Regions from separate parts of the Nocardioides sp. YJ-D4 genome, predicted to be linked through region 2. Evidence: riboswitches for the same ligand, from Rfam matches in the RefSeq annotation. Region 2 holds a riboswitch; the other holds the start of a gene.

Region 1 (6,779 bases), 1.2 Mb from region 2:
AAGGTGGCCGAGGTCGACGACGCGCTGCTGACCGAGCTGGAGAAGATGGCGCTGGTGGTGCCGCTGCGCAGCGGTCACTACGACACCGATGCCCTCGCGATCGCGCGCACCGCCAAGGAGCTGGCCGAGTTCGGCATCGAGCCTCGTCACCTGCGCGGTATGAAGGCCGCTGCCGACCGCGAGGTCGGCCTCATCGAGCAGATCGTGGCGCCGCTGCGGCGCCCCGGGAACGCCGGAGCGCAGGGCCGGGCCGAGGAGATCGGCAGCGAGATCGCCTCCCTGGCGGTCCGTCTGCACGCCACCTTGGTGAAGTCTGGACTGCGCGACCGCTGACTCGGTCGATGTCGGCGGTCAACCGGGCTGCTGTCGCGACCCGGAGACGGGTAGGGTGGATGACATGCGCGAGGTCGATGTGCTCGGAGTCCGAGTGGAGATGCCCTCCAACCAGCCGATCGTGCTGTTGCGCGAGGTGGCGGGTGAGCGATACCTGCCCATCTGGATCGGCGCGGTGGAGGCGACCGCGATCGCCTTCGCCCAGCAGGGCGTGGTCCCGCCGCGGCCGCTGACCCACGACCTGCTCAAGGACGTGCTGGAGGCGACCGGCAACGAGCTCACCGAGGTGCAGATCACCTCGGTCACCGACCGCGTCTTCTACGCCAACCTGGTCTTCGCCTCGGGCGTCGAGGTGAGCGCGCGGCCGTCGGACTCGATCGCGCTGGCGCTGCGTACGGGGACCAAGATCGTGGTCTCCGACGAGGTCCTCGACGAGGCGGGGCTCGCCGTCCCGGCCGAGCAGGAGGACGAGATCGAGAAGTTCCGCGAGTTCCTCGACGAGATCACGCCCGAGGACTTCGAGTCCCACTGAGGCGGGATCACTCGCTGAGCGCGAGCATCGCCTTCTCGTCGATCGTGTCGGCCTCCGCCTGGTAGACGACGAGGCGCTGACCGCCGGTGCGGGCCAGCTGCATCACCTCGTAGGTGAGCGTCATCCGGCCGACGTGCGGATGCTCGAACGTCTTGGTGCCACCGCTGCGCTCGCAGACGTCGTAGCGCTCCCACATCTCGGCGAACTCCGGCGACTTGAGCAGCAGCTCGCCGACGAGCGCGGCCAGGCGGGGCGAGTCGAGGTCGGTGCCACCGATGGCGCGCAGGTGGGCGACCGAGCTGGCCACCGTCTGGTACCAGGGGTCGAGCAGGCGTCGACCCACCGGGTCGAGGAAGTGGTAGCGGGTCAGATTCCGATGCTCCCGCGGTCCCTCGCACAGTCCCGGGTAGAGCCGTCGCCCCGGCCGGTTGGCGGCGAGTGCATCGTTGTGCCTGCTGAACACGAAGGCCGGCAGCGGTCGTAGCCTCTCGATCATGGCGAGCACCGAGGGACGTACTGTCGTGTCGGTCGTCGCCTGAGGCTCGCTGAACCGTCCCGAGGCGACCTCGGCGAGCTCGTGCAGGCGCTGATGGGCATCGCCGGTGAGGCGCAGTGTGCGGGCCAGCGAGTCCAGCACGGCCGTCGACGGGTTGGTCTCCCGTCCGCGCTCCAGCCGCGTGTAGTAGTCCACCGAGACGCCGGCGAGCGCCGCGAGCTCCTCGCGCCGCAGCCCAGGCGTACGCCGCACGCCGGTGCCGGCGGGCAGGCCTGCCTCCTCCGGGGTCACCCGGGCCCGGCGGGCACGCAGGTAGCGCCCCAGCTCGGTCGCAGCCATATCGCTCATCCCTACCAGTGTGCCGCAGGTCAGGTTCGCGTGAGGGGCCGTGTCACACCCACCCCTGGTGACACCCCGGCATCGCGCGGTCTGCCTCTGCGCGCGCGACGCGACCAGACTTTCGGGGACAACGACCTGGAGGAGGAGCACGATGACCGCAGTAGCCCATGAGGTGCCGAGCGGAGGTCCGGCAGCCGCGCCCGCGGGAAGCGTTCGAGCGCTGCTCGCCGCACTCCTGGGCTTCACGGTGATCACCGTCGACGTCTCCGCGGTCAACATCGCGCTGCCCTACCTGCACCGGGACCTGGGTGGCGGGATGGCTGGTCTGCAGTGGGTCGTGGATGCGTACACGCTGATGTTCGCGGCCCTGATGCTCTCGGCGGGCGCGGTGACCGACCGGGTCGGACCGGTCCGGGCCTATGCGCTGGGGGTGGTGCTGTTCACCGTCGCCTCCGTGGCCTGCGCGGCCGCTCCGGTGATGCCGGCGCTCATCGCGGCCCGGGTGCTGCAGGGTGCTGCCGCCGCGCTGGTCATGCCGGCGTCGCTGGCGCTGGTCCGGGTGGCGTACGACGATGCGCGGGCCCGAGGGCAGGCCATCGCCGTGTGGACGATCGGCGGATCGGCGGCGATGGCGCTGGGGCCGGTGGCCGGAGGCCTGCTGAGCGAGTACGCCGGCTGGCGCTGGGTGTTCCTGGTCAACGTCCCGGTCGGGATCCTCATCGTCGCCCTGCTGGCCGGTCTGCGGATCCGGGCGGTACGGCGCCGGGCACCGCTCGATCTCCCTGGCCAGGCGCTCGCCGTGCTCGCGCTGTCGGCGCTGACGTACGCCGTCATCGAGGCCGGTCACGCCGGCTGGCACGCGCCTGCCCTGCTCGCGGCAGCGGTAGCCGTCTCGGCGGCCGTCGCCTTCGTCGTGGTGGAGCGTCGCTCGGCGGCGCCGGTGCTGCCGCTCGCGCTGGTGGCCCAGGGGAGGGTCGCGGTCGCGCTGGTCTCCGGGTTCGGCATCAACTTCGGGTTCTACGGCGGGATCTTCCTGCTCGGCCTCTACTACCAGCAGGTGCGGGGCTGGAGCGGTGCCGAGGCCGGGCTGATGTTCGTCATCCCGGCGGCCATGACCACCTGCGCCAACGTCGTGGCGCCGCGCCTGGCGTACGTCGTGGGCCGCCGCGCGCTCATCGTCGGGGGCCAGCTGATCCTCGCGGCCGGAATGCTCGCCCTGCTCCCGCTCACGACGACGACGCCGGTCTGGCTGGTCCTGGTGCTGCTCGTCCCGCTCGCCACCGGCGGCGCGCTGGCGATCACCCTCGTCACCGCCGACCTGATCGACGCCGTCGAGCCCGCCCGCGTGGGTGTCGCGACCGGCGCGCTGAGCACGTTCCGGCAGACGGGCGGCGCGATCGCGGTCGCCGTCTTCGGTGGTCTGGGGGCCGGTGTGTCCGGGATCCTCACGCTCCCGGGGATGCAGGTATCTCTCCTTGTCGGGGCCGGCGTCCTGGTGCTGACCGCCCTCGTGGCGACCGCCAGGCGTCGAAAGCCTCAGGCTCTACTTGAGGGTTAGCCGCGACGACACGCCGGAGGGGGTTCTTTGACCAGGGCCCTTGCGGCGCTTACCTTGTAGTTGTCTCTGTTGTAACTCCAACGATGTGGTCCCCCCGCCGCAGCCGTTCATTCCCCGAGTGGAGTTACGCACAACGGAGTAGACGATGGAGGACATCGTGTTCGACCACGAGCAGAAGCCCGGGCACGGCGCCGACGACGCGCAACGCGCGGCGGAGCAGGCTGACGAGCAGGGCCTTCTCTTCACCGACGATGTCTCGCCCCTGCCGAGCGACACCGGTTACCGCGGGCCGACGGCCTGCAACGCTGCGGGGATCAGCTACCGCCAGCTCGACTACTGGGCGCGCACCGGTCTCGTCGAGCCGAGCGTGCGTGGGGCCACCGGCTCCGGCACCCAGCGGCTCTACTCCTTCCGCGACATCCTGATCCTCAAGGTCATCAAGCGGCTCCTCGACGCCGGCATCTCGCTGCAGCAGATCCGCGCTGCCGTGCAGCACCTGCGTGAGCGGGGCACCGACGACCTGACCCGCGTCACCCTGATGAGCGACGGCGCCTCGGTCTACGAGTGCACCAGCAACGACGAGGTCATCGATCTGCTCCAGGGCGGGCAGGGCGTCTTCGGCATCGCCATCGGTGGCGTCTGGCGCGAGATCGAGGGCACGCTCTCCGAGCTCCCCAGCGAGCGTACGACCGACGACGGCGAGCAGGTCGCCTCGATGTCCGATGAGCTCTCCGCCCGCCGCGCGGCGCGCAACGCAGGCTAGTAAACGTCACGTAACACTAGACCCCGAGGTCCCCGCAGAGGCGGGGCCTCGGGGTCTAGTCGTTTATGCTGGAGCTGCTGACCATCCCGCACGGGAGAGCTCCTCTCGAAGGGGCGCCGAAGGGGCAATTCCTCCCCGGAAACTCTCAGGCATCCACGACTGTGCGGACCAGGCAACTCTGAAGCGGCGCAGGTGCGGTGACAGAGGGGGAGGGCGTACGAGTTGTCTTAGATGCCCTCAGGAGCCACTGTGTCCGACACGCCCACTCTGTCCGAGCTCGACGCCGCCTCCCCGTTCGTGGCGCGCCACGTCGGACTCTCGGCCGCCGACGAGGCGACCATGCTCGCGCGGCTCGGGTACGACTCGGTAGCAGCGATGATGGACGCCGCCGTCCCGGCCGGGATCCGCTCGGTCGAGTCGCTGGACCTGCCGGCCGCGCTGAGCGAGGCGCAGGTCGCGTCGCTGGCGCGGGAGATCGCAGCCTCCAACAAGCCCGGCGAGGCGATGATCGGGCTCGGCTACCACGCCACCGTGACGCCGCCGGTGATCCGTCGCAACGTGCTCGAGGACCCCAGCTGGTACACCGCCTACACGCCCTACCAGCCCGAGATCTCCCAGGGCCGCCTCGAGGCGCTCATCAACTTCCAGACCATGGTCGGCGACCTGACCGGCCTCCCGGTGGCCAACTCCTCGCTCCTGGACGAGGGCACCGCGGCCGCCGAGGCGCTGGCGCTGGTCCACCGGGCCAACCGCAAGGGCTCCGGTCCGTTCGTCATCGACGCCGACGCCCTGCCGCAGTCGATCGAGGTCGTGAAGGTGCGTGCCGAGGCGATGGGCCTCGAGGTCGTCGTGGCTGACCTCTCGGAGGGTCTGCCCGAGGGCGACGTGATCGGCGTGCTGGTGCAGTACCCCGGCGCCTCCGGTCGCGTCCCCGACCTCAAGCCGATCATCGACGCCGCCCACGAGCGGGGTGCGCTCGCCGTCGTCGCCGCCGACCTGCTCGCGCTCACCGTCCTGGAGGCGCCCGGCACCCTCGGCGCCGACGTCGTCGTCGGCTCCACCCAGCGCTTCGGCATCCCGCTCTTCTACGGCGGCCCGCACGCCGGCTACATGGCCGTCCACGAGGGGATCGAGCGGCACCTGCCGGGTCGTCTCGTCGGCGTCTCCGTCGATGCCGAGGGGCGGCCCGCGTACCGTCTCGCTCTGCAGACCCGCGAGCAGCACATCCGCCGCGAGAAGGCGACCTCCAACATCTGCACCGCGCAGGTGCTGCTGGCCGTCGGCGCTTCGATGTACGCCGTCTACCACGGCCCCGACGGGCTGCGGACGATCGCGACCCGGACCCACCGCTACGCCGCCGTCCTGGCCGCCGCGCTCAAGTCGGCCGGGCTCCCGCTGGTCTCGGAGACGTTCTTCGACACGCTGGGTGTCACCGTCCCCGGCCGGGCGGCAGACGTCGTCACCGCGGCGCGCCGTTTCGGCGTACATCTTCGTCTCGTTGACGCCGACACCGTCGGTATCTCGACCTCGGAGGCGACCACGCGCTCGACCCTGTCGGCCGTGCTCAACGCCTTCGGCGTCGCGGGTGCGGACCTGGACGAGATCGACCGCACCACGGCCAGCGCGCTGCCTGACGGCCTGCTGCGCACCACCGACTACCTGACCCATGAGGTCTTCAACGCGCACCACAGCGAGACCCAGATGCTGCGCTACCTGCACAAGCTGGCGGCGCGCGACTACGCGCTGGACAAGGGCATGATCCCGCTCGGCTCGTGCACCATGAAGCTCAACGCGACCACCGAGATGGAGCCGATCTCGCTGCCCGGCTTCGCCGACCTGCACCCGTTCGTGCCCGCCGAGGACGCCGCCGGCTACACGCGTCTGGTCGGTGAGCTGGAGGGCTGGCTGGCAGAGGTCACCGGCTACGACGAGGTCTCCATCCAGCCGAACGCCGGCTCGCAGGGTGAGTTCGCCGGCCTGATGGCGATCCGCGGCTACCTGGACGCGCAGGGCCAGGGTCACCGCAAGATCTGCCTGATGCCGTCCTCCGCGCACGGCACCAACGCCGCCTCGGCCGTGATGGCCGGGATGAAGGTCGAGGTCGTGAAGTCGTCCGAGGACGGCACCGTCGACCTCGACGACCTGCGGGCGAAGCTGGACGCCCACGGCGAGAACGTCGCCGCGATCATGGTGACCTACCCCTCGACCCACGGGGTCTACGAGGAGGGCATCACCGAGGTCTGCTCGCTGGTGCACGAGGCCGGCGGTCAGGTCTACATCGACGGCGCCAACTTCAACGCGCTCCTGGGCTACGCCAAGCCCGGCGAGTTCGGTGGCGACGTCTCCCACCTGAACCTGCACAAGACCTTCTGCATCCCGCACGGCGGTGGCGGTCCGGGCGTCGGCCCGGTCGCGGTCCGCTCCCACCTGGCGCCCTACCTGCCCTCGCACTCCCTGCACCCGGACACCTCGAAGCGCTCGGGCATCGGCGCGATCTCGGCGGCTCCGTACGGCTCGGCCGGCATCCTGCCGATCTCGTGGGCGTACGTCCGGCTCATGGGCGCCGAGGGTCTGACCCGGGCGACGTCGGCCGCGGTGCTGTCGGCCAACTACGTGGCCTCGCGCCTCAACGAGCACTTCCCGGTGCTCTACCGCGGCGAGACCGGCCTGGTCGCGCACGAGTGCATCCTCGACCTGCGGCCGATCACCAAGGAGACCGGTGTCACCGTCGACGACGTCGCCAAGCGGCTCATCGACT
Region 2 (6,779 bases):
TCGCCCTGGCAGCCGACCTCGGCGCCGGAGATCGAGGCGTTGGTCTTGCACAGGATCCCGATGGCGGCCGCGGTGAGCAGGAACCGGACGATGCCGTCCTCGATCGCGGCCTCGTCCAGCCCGGCCTGGGGAGCCACGAAACGTACCCAGTAGTGCAGGACGGCGGGCACGATGCCGGCCGCGCCGTTGGTGGGAGCGGTGACGACCCGGCCGCCCGAGGCGTTCTCCTCGTTCACCGCCAGCGCGAACAGGTTGACCCAGTCCATGACCCGGAAGGGGTCCTGGGCACCGGCTCCGGAGGACAGGTCGCGGTAGAGCAGCGGCGCCCGGCGTGGGACCCGCAGACCACCAGGAAGTACGCCGTCGGTGACCGGGTCACGGTCGCAGCCGGCCTGCACGCAGTCCGCCATCACCCGCCAGATCTCGAGCAGGCCGGCGCGGATCTCCTCGTGCGTACGCCAAGTCAGCTCGTTGGCGCGCATGAGGTCGGAGACCCGGAAGCCCTCGCGCTCGCAGGTGCTGAGCAGCTCGGCTCCGGTGGTGAAGGGGAAGCGGACCGGCGAGCGGTCCGGCACGACCCGGGCGGCGCCCGAAGCGTGCTCGTCGACCACGAAGCCGCCGCCGACGGAGTAGTAAGTGCGCTCCCGGCGTACCTCTCCGGAGGCGTCGTAGGCGGTGAACACCATGCCGTTGGGGTGACCCGGCAGGCTCTTGCGGCGATGCATCACCAGGTCGGTGTCGGCGTCGAAGCGGATCGGGGTGGCGCCGCCCAGCGACAGCTCCCGGCGCTCCCTGATGGCCGCCACCCGACCGGACGAGGCCCGGGTGTCGACGGTCGCCGGCTCCTCACCCTCGAGGCCGAGCAGCACCGCGCCCTCCGAACCGTGACCGTGACCGGTGGCGCCGAGCGACCCGAACAGCTCGGCCTTCACCCGCGTGACCGCGTCCACGAGACCGTCCGTGACGAGGCCGTCGACGAACGTCTTCGCGGCGCGCATCGGCCCGACGGTGTGGGAGGACGAGGGCCCGATGCCGATCGAGTAGAGGTCGAAGGTGCTCAGGGCCATCGCCACGACCGGTGCCGGGGCGCCGCTGAGGTCAGCGGTCACGACGGTTCACTCCTCGATCAGAGCGTCGTAGGCCGCGGCGTCGAGCAGGTCGGGAGCGCCGGAGACACGCATCTCGAAGAGCCAGCCGGCGCCGAACGGGTCGCTGTTGATCAGCGCGGGGTCGGCGACGACGGCCGCGTTGATCTCGAGGATCTCACCGTCGGCGGGCGCGAAGAGGTCGCTGACGGACTTCGTCGACTCCAGCTCACCGCAGCTCTCTCCCCCGGTGATCTTGCTGCCCGCCTCGGGCAGCTCGACGAAGACGATGTCTCCCAGCGCCTCGGTGGCGAAGGCGGTGACGCCGACGCGCGCGACATCGCCGCGGGTCTCGATCCACTCGTGCTCGGCGGTGTAGGACAGGTGGGTCGGGTTGCTCATGGCTGCGCTCATCTCTCGGCTCATTTCTTGGAGTAGAAGGGAAGGTCGACGATCTCGGCGTCCTCGCGGCTGCCGCGCACGTCGACGTGGACCTTGGTGCCGGCCGCGGCGAGATCAGGCCTGACGTACGCCATCGCGATGGGACGTCCGAGAGTCGGCGACGGGGAGCCGCTGGTGACCACGCCGATCTCGTCGCCGGTGGCCGGGTCCACGACGGCGTAGCCCGCCCGCGGAGAGCGGCGACCGGCAGCCACCAGGCCGACGAGCACGCTGCGCGGGCCCTCGTCGCGGCGTACGGCCAGGGCGGCGTCGCCGACGAAGCCGTCGGGCTTGTCGAAGACGACGACCCGGCCGAGACCGGCCTCGAAGGGGGTCGTCTCGCGGTTCAGCTCGTGCCCGTAGAGCGGCATGCCGGCCTCGAGCCGGAGAGTGTCGCGGCAGGCGAGCCCGGCGGGCTGCAGGCCGTGCGGCGTACCTGCCTCGGTGAGCGCCTCCCAGACGGCAGCGGCCGACGAGGGCGCGCAGTAGATCTCGAAGCCGTCCTCACCGGTGTAGCCGGTGCGGGCGAGCAGGGCCTCGACCCCGGCGACCGTGCCGGCGTCGATGGCGTAGTACTTCAGGGAGGAGACGTCCAGGTCGGTCACAGCGGCCAGGATCGCCGCCGAGGCGGGGCCCTGGACCGCGATCAGCGCCCACTCCGCGGAGGCGTCGTGGACCGCGGCACCGAACCCCTGGGAACGCTCGACCAGCGCCGGAGCGACGACACCGACGTTGCTCGCGTTGGCGACGACCAGGTAGCGCTCCTGCTCGAGCCGGTAGACGACCAGGTCGTCAATGATGCCGCCGTCCTCGGCGCAGATCATCGAGTAGCGGGCGCGGCCGATGCCGATCGCCGAGGGCCTGCCGACCAGGGCGTGGTCGAGGGCGCGTCCGGCCTCGGGGCCGGTCACCTCGATCTCGCCCATGTGGGACAGGTCGAAGAGGCCCGCGGTGGTGCGTACGGCATGGTGCTCGGCGGTCTCCGAGCCGTAGCGGACCGGCATGCTCCAGCCGGCGAAGTCGGTGAACGAGGCGCCGAGCGCCTGGTGGATCGCGTGCAGAGGGGTAGGGACGGGTGAGGTCATGTGTGCGGGAGGCTCCCTGGTGGTGGGTGCCGACAGCGGCACCCGTGGACGGGTGACCTCCCCGCTCTGTCATCGCTACCTGAGAGCTTCACCGCCCGAAGGGCGATTTGCACCGTGGGTGCAGGATCCAGCGGATCCTGTCTTTCCAGAGGTCGCCTCACCACAGCGGTCATGGGGCCTGAGAGATTCTGGGGAGGTTTGCTCCTTCGGCGCCTCACCCCGGATGGGCAAGGACTCTCCCGCTGCGGTTCAAGTGGCGGATGTGAAGTTGTGCGGCAAACCTAGGTGTGGCCATCTCAGCCGTCAAGATGACGACCTACGATGGCCCGATGCCACTGACCAGCACCAGCAGCCGGGTTCCCGTGGTCATCCTCACCGGCCATCTCGGATCGGGTAAGACGACGCTGCTCAACCATCTGCTGCGCCAGCCCGGCGCTCGGGTGGGCGTGGTCGTCAACGACTTCGGCGACATCAACATCGACGCCGGGCTGGTCACCGGCCAGATCGACGAGCCGGCCTCGATCGCCGGCGGCTGCCTGTGCTGCCTGCCCGACGCCGGCGGCCTCGACGACGCCCTCGAGAAGCTGACCCACCCGCGGCTCGCGCTCGACGTCGTCATCGTCGAGGCCAGCGGGATCGCCGAGCCCGGCACGCTGGCCAAGCTGGTCCGGTTCAGCGGTGTCGAGCGGGTACGCCGCGGTGGGCTCATCGAGGTCGTCGACGCCTCGGCGTACTTCGACACCCTCGACGACGGCCGGGGCCCGGCGCCGGTCCGGTTCGCGGCCGCCTCGCTGGTCGTGATCAACAAGACCGACCTGGTTCCGGCTGCCGAGCGGGACGAGGTCCTGGCGCGCATCGAGCGACGCGTGCGCGAGCACAACCCCGAGGTCCACATCGCGTACGCCGTGGGTGGCCGCATCGACCCGCGACTCGTCTACGACGCCGCCGTGCCCGAGGACCCGCCCGACGAGCTGCCGATCGCCGCGCTGCTGCGCGAGGCGGCCGCTTCCCACGAGGCACATCAGCATGCCCGGGCGGTCACCGTGACGACGCCGGGCACCATCGAGCCGGGTCGACTGGTCGACCTGCTCGAGGAGCCACCGGCGACGGCGTACCGGGTCAAGGGGACCGTCGCCGTCGCGACCGGCCAGGGGCCGCGCAGCTACCACGTGAACCTGGTCGGACGCAGCGCCCACGTCGCCGCAGCCAGGCGGACACAGGACGCGACGAGCGAGCTCGTGGCGATCGGCCTCGAGCTCGAGACCGACTCAGTCCGGATGGACCTCGCCGATGCCCTCGCCCCGGCCGAACGACCGAGCACCGAGGGTCTTCGCCGGCTACGCCAGCTGGTCCGGGTCAGTCTCTGAGACCGAGGTCCATCCCCGGACCCGATGGACGGTCGCCGTCTTCGGGTGGGATCCGGTGGGCGGCCCGATCTCGAAGAGGTCGATCATCAGGAACAGCGGGTAGGTCGGAGCCTGGGGAAGACGACGTACGACGCGGCCTTCGCAGCCAATGACGGTCTTCTGCCCGTCCCAGATCGCCGTCCAGGTGTGGGGCCGGGTCGCGTCCAACGGGACGGTGATCTCTGCCATGTCGGTGGTCAGGCGTGGGTCGTGGTGCGCCTTGACCCCGGAACGGGCGACCGTGGTCGCGCCGATCGCGTCCGCATCGATCTCGAAGAGGCAGATCTCCCCGGAGTCCTCACCGGAGAGATGCTCGGTGCCGACCAGCCATGCCGCGAGCATGCAGCCCTCGTCCCGGGTCGCGGCGACGGTCACGTCGATGCGACCGCGAGCGGGAGCGAATAGGAGCCGTTGCGGCGTCTCGGTCCGCACCACCAGCCCGTCCTCCCGGTGACGATGCGTTCCGCGTGCGGAGCCGACCGGACCGGAGTACGCGCCGGTCTGCAGGTTCGAGACCCGCAGCGGTGCGTCCTCGGGTCGCCAGTCGGGCTGGTCGGCCTCGATCCGCAGCTCGAGCGCACCCGGGAGGAGCCGGTAGCGAGCCTCGGACCGCTCCGGCGTCGTCCAGTGCGGCAGATAGTGCGGGATCCACCACTGCTCGGACAGCCCGCCGGAGAAGTCTTCGTCGAGATCCGGCCGCCGGGCCGGGGGCAGAGGCAGCTCGTCGAGCGGCAGGACCATGCTCGATGGTCTCACCCCGACGAGCAGAGCTCACCCGGCTCGGCGGACGATCCGTTCCATGTCGGTGATGACCACCGAGCGCGACTCCAGCCTGACCCAGCCCTTGGCCGCGAAGTCGGCGAGCGCCTTGTTGACCGTCTCCCGAGCCGCGCCCACGAGCTGCGCGAGCTCCTCCTGGGTGAGGTCGTGGCGTACGTGCACACCTTCGTCGGTGGTCTCGCCGAACCTCTCGGCGAGGTCCAGCAGGGCCTTCGCCACCCGGCGGGGCGCGTCCGCGAAGACCAGGTCGCCGATCACGTCGTTGGCCCGGCGCAGGCGGCCCGACAGGAGGGCGAGCAGCCCACGGGTCACGCTCGGGCGCCCGTCGAGCAGGCGCAGCAGGTCGTCGTGAGACAGCGAGGCGAGCTCGACCTGGTCGGTGACGGCCGTGACCGTGGAGGAGCGCCGGCCGGGGTCGAAGAGCGACAGCTCGCCGAACACCTGGCCCGGCCCCAGAATCGCCAGCAGGCTGTCCTGCCCGTTGGCCGCGGCTCGGCTCAGTTTCACCTTGCCGTCCACGACCGCGTAGAGCCGGTCGGCGGCGTCGCCCTCGTGGAACAGCACCTCGCCGCGCCGAAGGCGTGTCTGACTCATCATTGCGAGCATCGCCGTCATCGACTCGTCGTCCAGCTCGCTGAAAAGCGGTGCGTGCCGAAGCACGTCTTGATCCATTACCCAGCCGCTCCTGTCATCCTTTTACCGAAGACATCAGCGTAGCCAGATCCGGGGCTCTGACAGCGGAGGTGTGGCCCGCATCGCACCCCTGTCGGGTGCGTTCTTCGCCACACCGACACATGGCTCGGCGGTCATGCCGGCCGCGGCGCTGCGGTGGTCCGACGGATCACCAGCTGTGTGTCGACCGTGACCGACACCGCAGTGTCCTCCTCGTGGCGCAGGATGCCGAGGAGCATCTGGGCAGCGAGGACGCCCTGTAGGCGAGCGTCCTGCTTGATGGTGGTCAGGTGCAGGAGGCTGGCGTGTGGGTGGTCGTCGATGCCGATGATGGAGATGTCCTCGGGAATCCGCAGGCCGGCATCCCGGATGGTGCGCATGGCACCGAACGCGACTTCATCCGAGTGAGCGTAGACGGCGGTCGGGAGCTCGGGGACCGAGAGCAGCTGGGCCATCGCCGCAGCGCCCTGCTCGCCGCCCCAGGCGGTGGTGACCACGAGCGCCGGATCGGGCTTGATCCCTGAGTCGTTCAGAGCTACGTGGTAGGCGCGACTACGCCCAGAGGGCTGGCGCGGCTGGTCGGGGTCTATCGCCTCGATCATCGCGATCCGCTCATGGCCCAGCCCGAGCAGGTGGCCCATCGCCTGCCTGCCGGCCTTGAGGTCGTCGATGCAGACGTGGGGGTACACCTCGTGCTGGCCGCCAGCGGCGATGACCTGGACGCCGAGCATCAGCTCCAGGCTCCGCCGCTCGGCCTCCTCGACGGGGAATCCGACGACGATGACGGCATCGACCTTCCGCCGGGCGGGCAGGCGCTCGAAGAAGGAAGTGCGGTCCTCCAGGTTACCGACGTGGTAGAGCAGTAGGTCGAACTGGGACTCGCGCAGCACCGACTCGATGCCTTCGAGGATCGCACCGAAGAACCAGCGTGAAAGGTGCGGAGCCACGACCGCAACTCGGCCCGTCGAGCCCTTCTTGAGCCTCGAGGCGTCGGGAGAAACGACATAGGCGTGCTTCTTCGCGACGTCCAGCACCTTCTTCCGCGTCGCTGGAGAGACATTCGGCATTCCACTGAGCGCTCGCGAGGCGGTCCCCAGCCCCACCCCCGCCATCCGAGCGATGTCGGCCAAGGTCAGCTCGCGTGGTTGCTCAGCGTCCATGTCGAGCATGGTACGCGATCAGATGGGAACGGTTCCATCAGCTAGTGCACTCCTGTCTGGACTGAGATCCCGGGCCTTGACAAGGCTGCGTGACCTGAATCACAGTTGTGACTGGAAACGATTCCAGTACGGTTTGAACAGGAGTGAACA

Evidence for each region. Region 2 has a riboswitch for glycine ahead of gcvT (glycine cleavage system aminomethyltransferase GcvT). Riboswitches for the same ligand answer to the same signal wherever they lie in the genome.
Region 1: it holds a riboswitch for glycine, as region 2 does, so the genes downstream of both, gcvP (aminomethyl-transferring glycine dehydrogenase) here and gcvT (glycine cleavage system aminomethyltransferase GcvT) in region 2, are expected to answer to the same signal.

What each region holds. Positions count from the first base shown of each region.
Region 1 is NZ_CM132932.1:237,995-244,773, reverse strand. Features, by position in the region: gene ftsR (transcriptional regulator FtsR) at 1-333, shown strand, start outside; gene ACW14X_RS01255 (bifunctional nuclease family protein) at 398-865, shown strand; gene ACW14X_RS01250 (helix-turn-helix transcriptional regulator) at 873-1,709, opposite strand; gene ACW14X_RS01245 (MFS transporter) at 1,852-3,258, shown strand; gene ACW14X_RS01240 (MerR family transcriptional regulator) at 3,404-4,021, shown strand; glycine riboswitch at 4,103-4,193, shown strand; gene gcvP (aminomethyl-transferring glycine dehydrogenase) at 4,253-6,779, shown strand, end outside.
Region 2 is NZ_CM132932.1:5,115,277-5,122,055, reverse strand. Features, by position in the region: gene ACW14X_RS24460 (L-serine ammonia-lyase) at 1-1,067, opposite strand, end outside; gene gcvH (glycine cleavage system protein GcvH) at 1,116-1,499, opposite strand; gene gcvT (glycine cleavage system aminomethyltransferase GcvT) at 1,508-2,611, opposite strand; glycine riboswitch at 2,668-2,766, opposite strand; glycine riboswitch at 2,768-2,863, opposite strand; gene ACW14X_RS24445 (CobW family GTP-binding protein) at 2,941-3,978, shown strand; gene ACW14X_RS24440 (hypothetical protein) at 3,949-4,773, opposite strand; gene ACW14X_RS24435 (Crp/Fnr family transcriptional regulator) at 4,789-5,469, opposite strand; gene ACW14X_RS24430 (LacI family DNA-binding transcriptional regulator) at 5,604-6,629, opposite strand.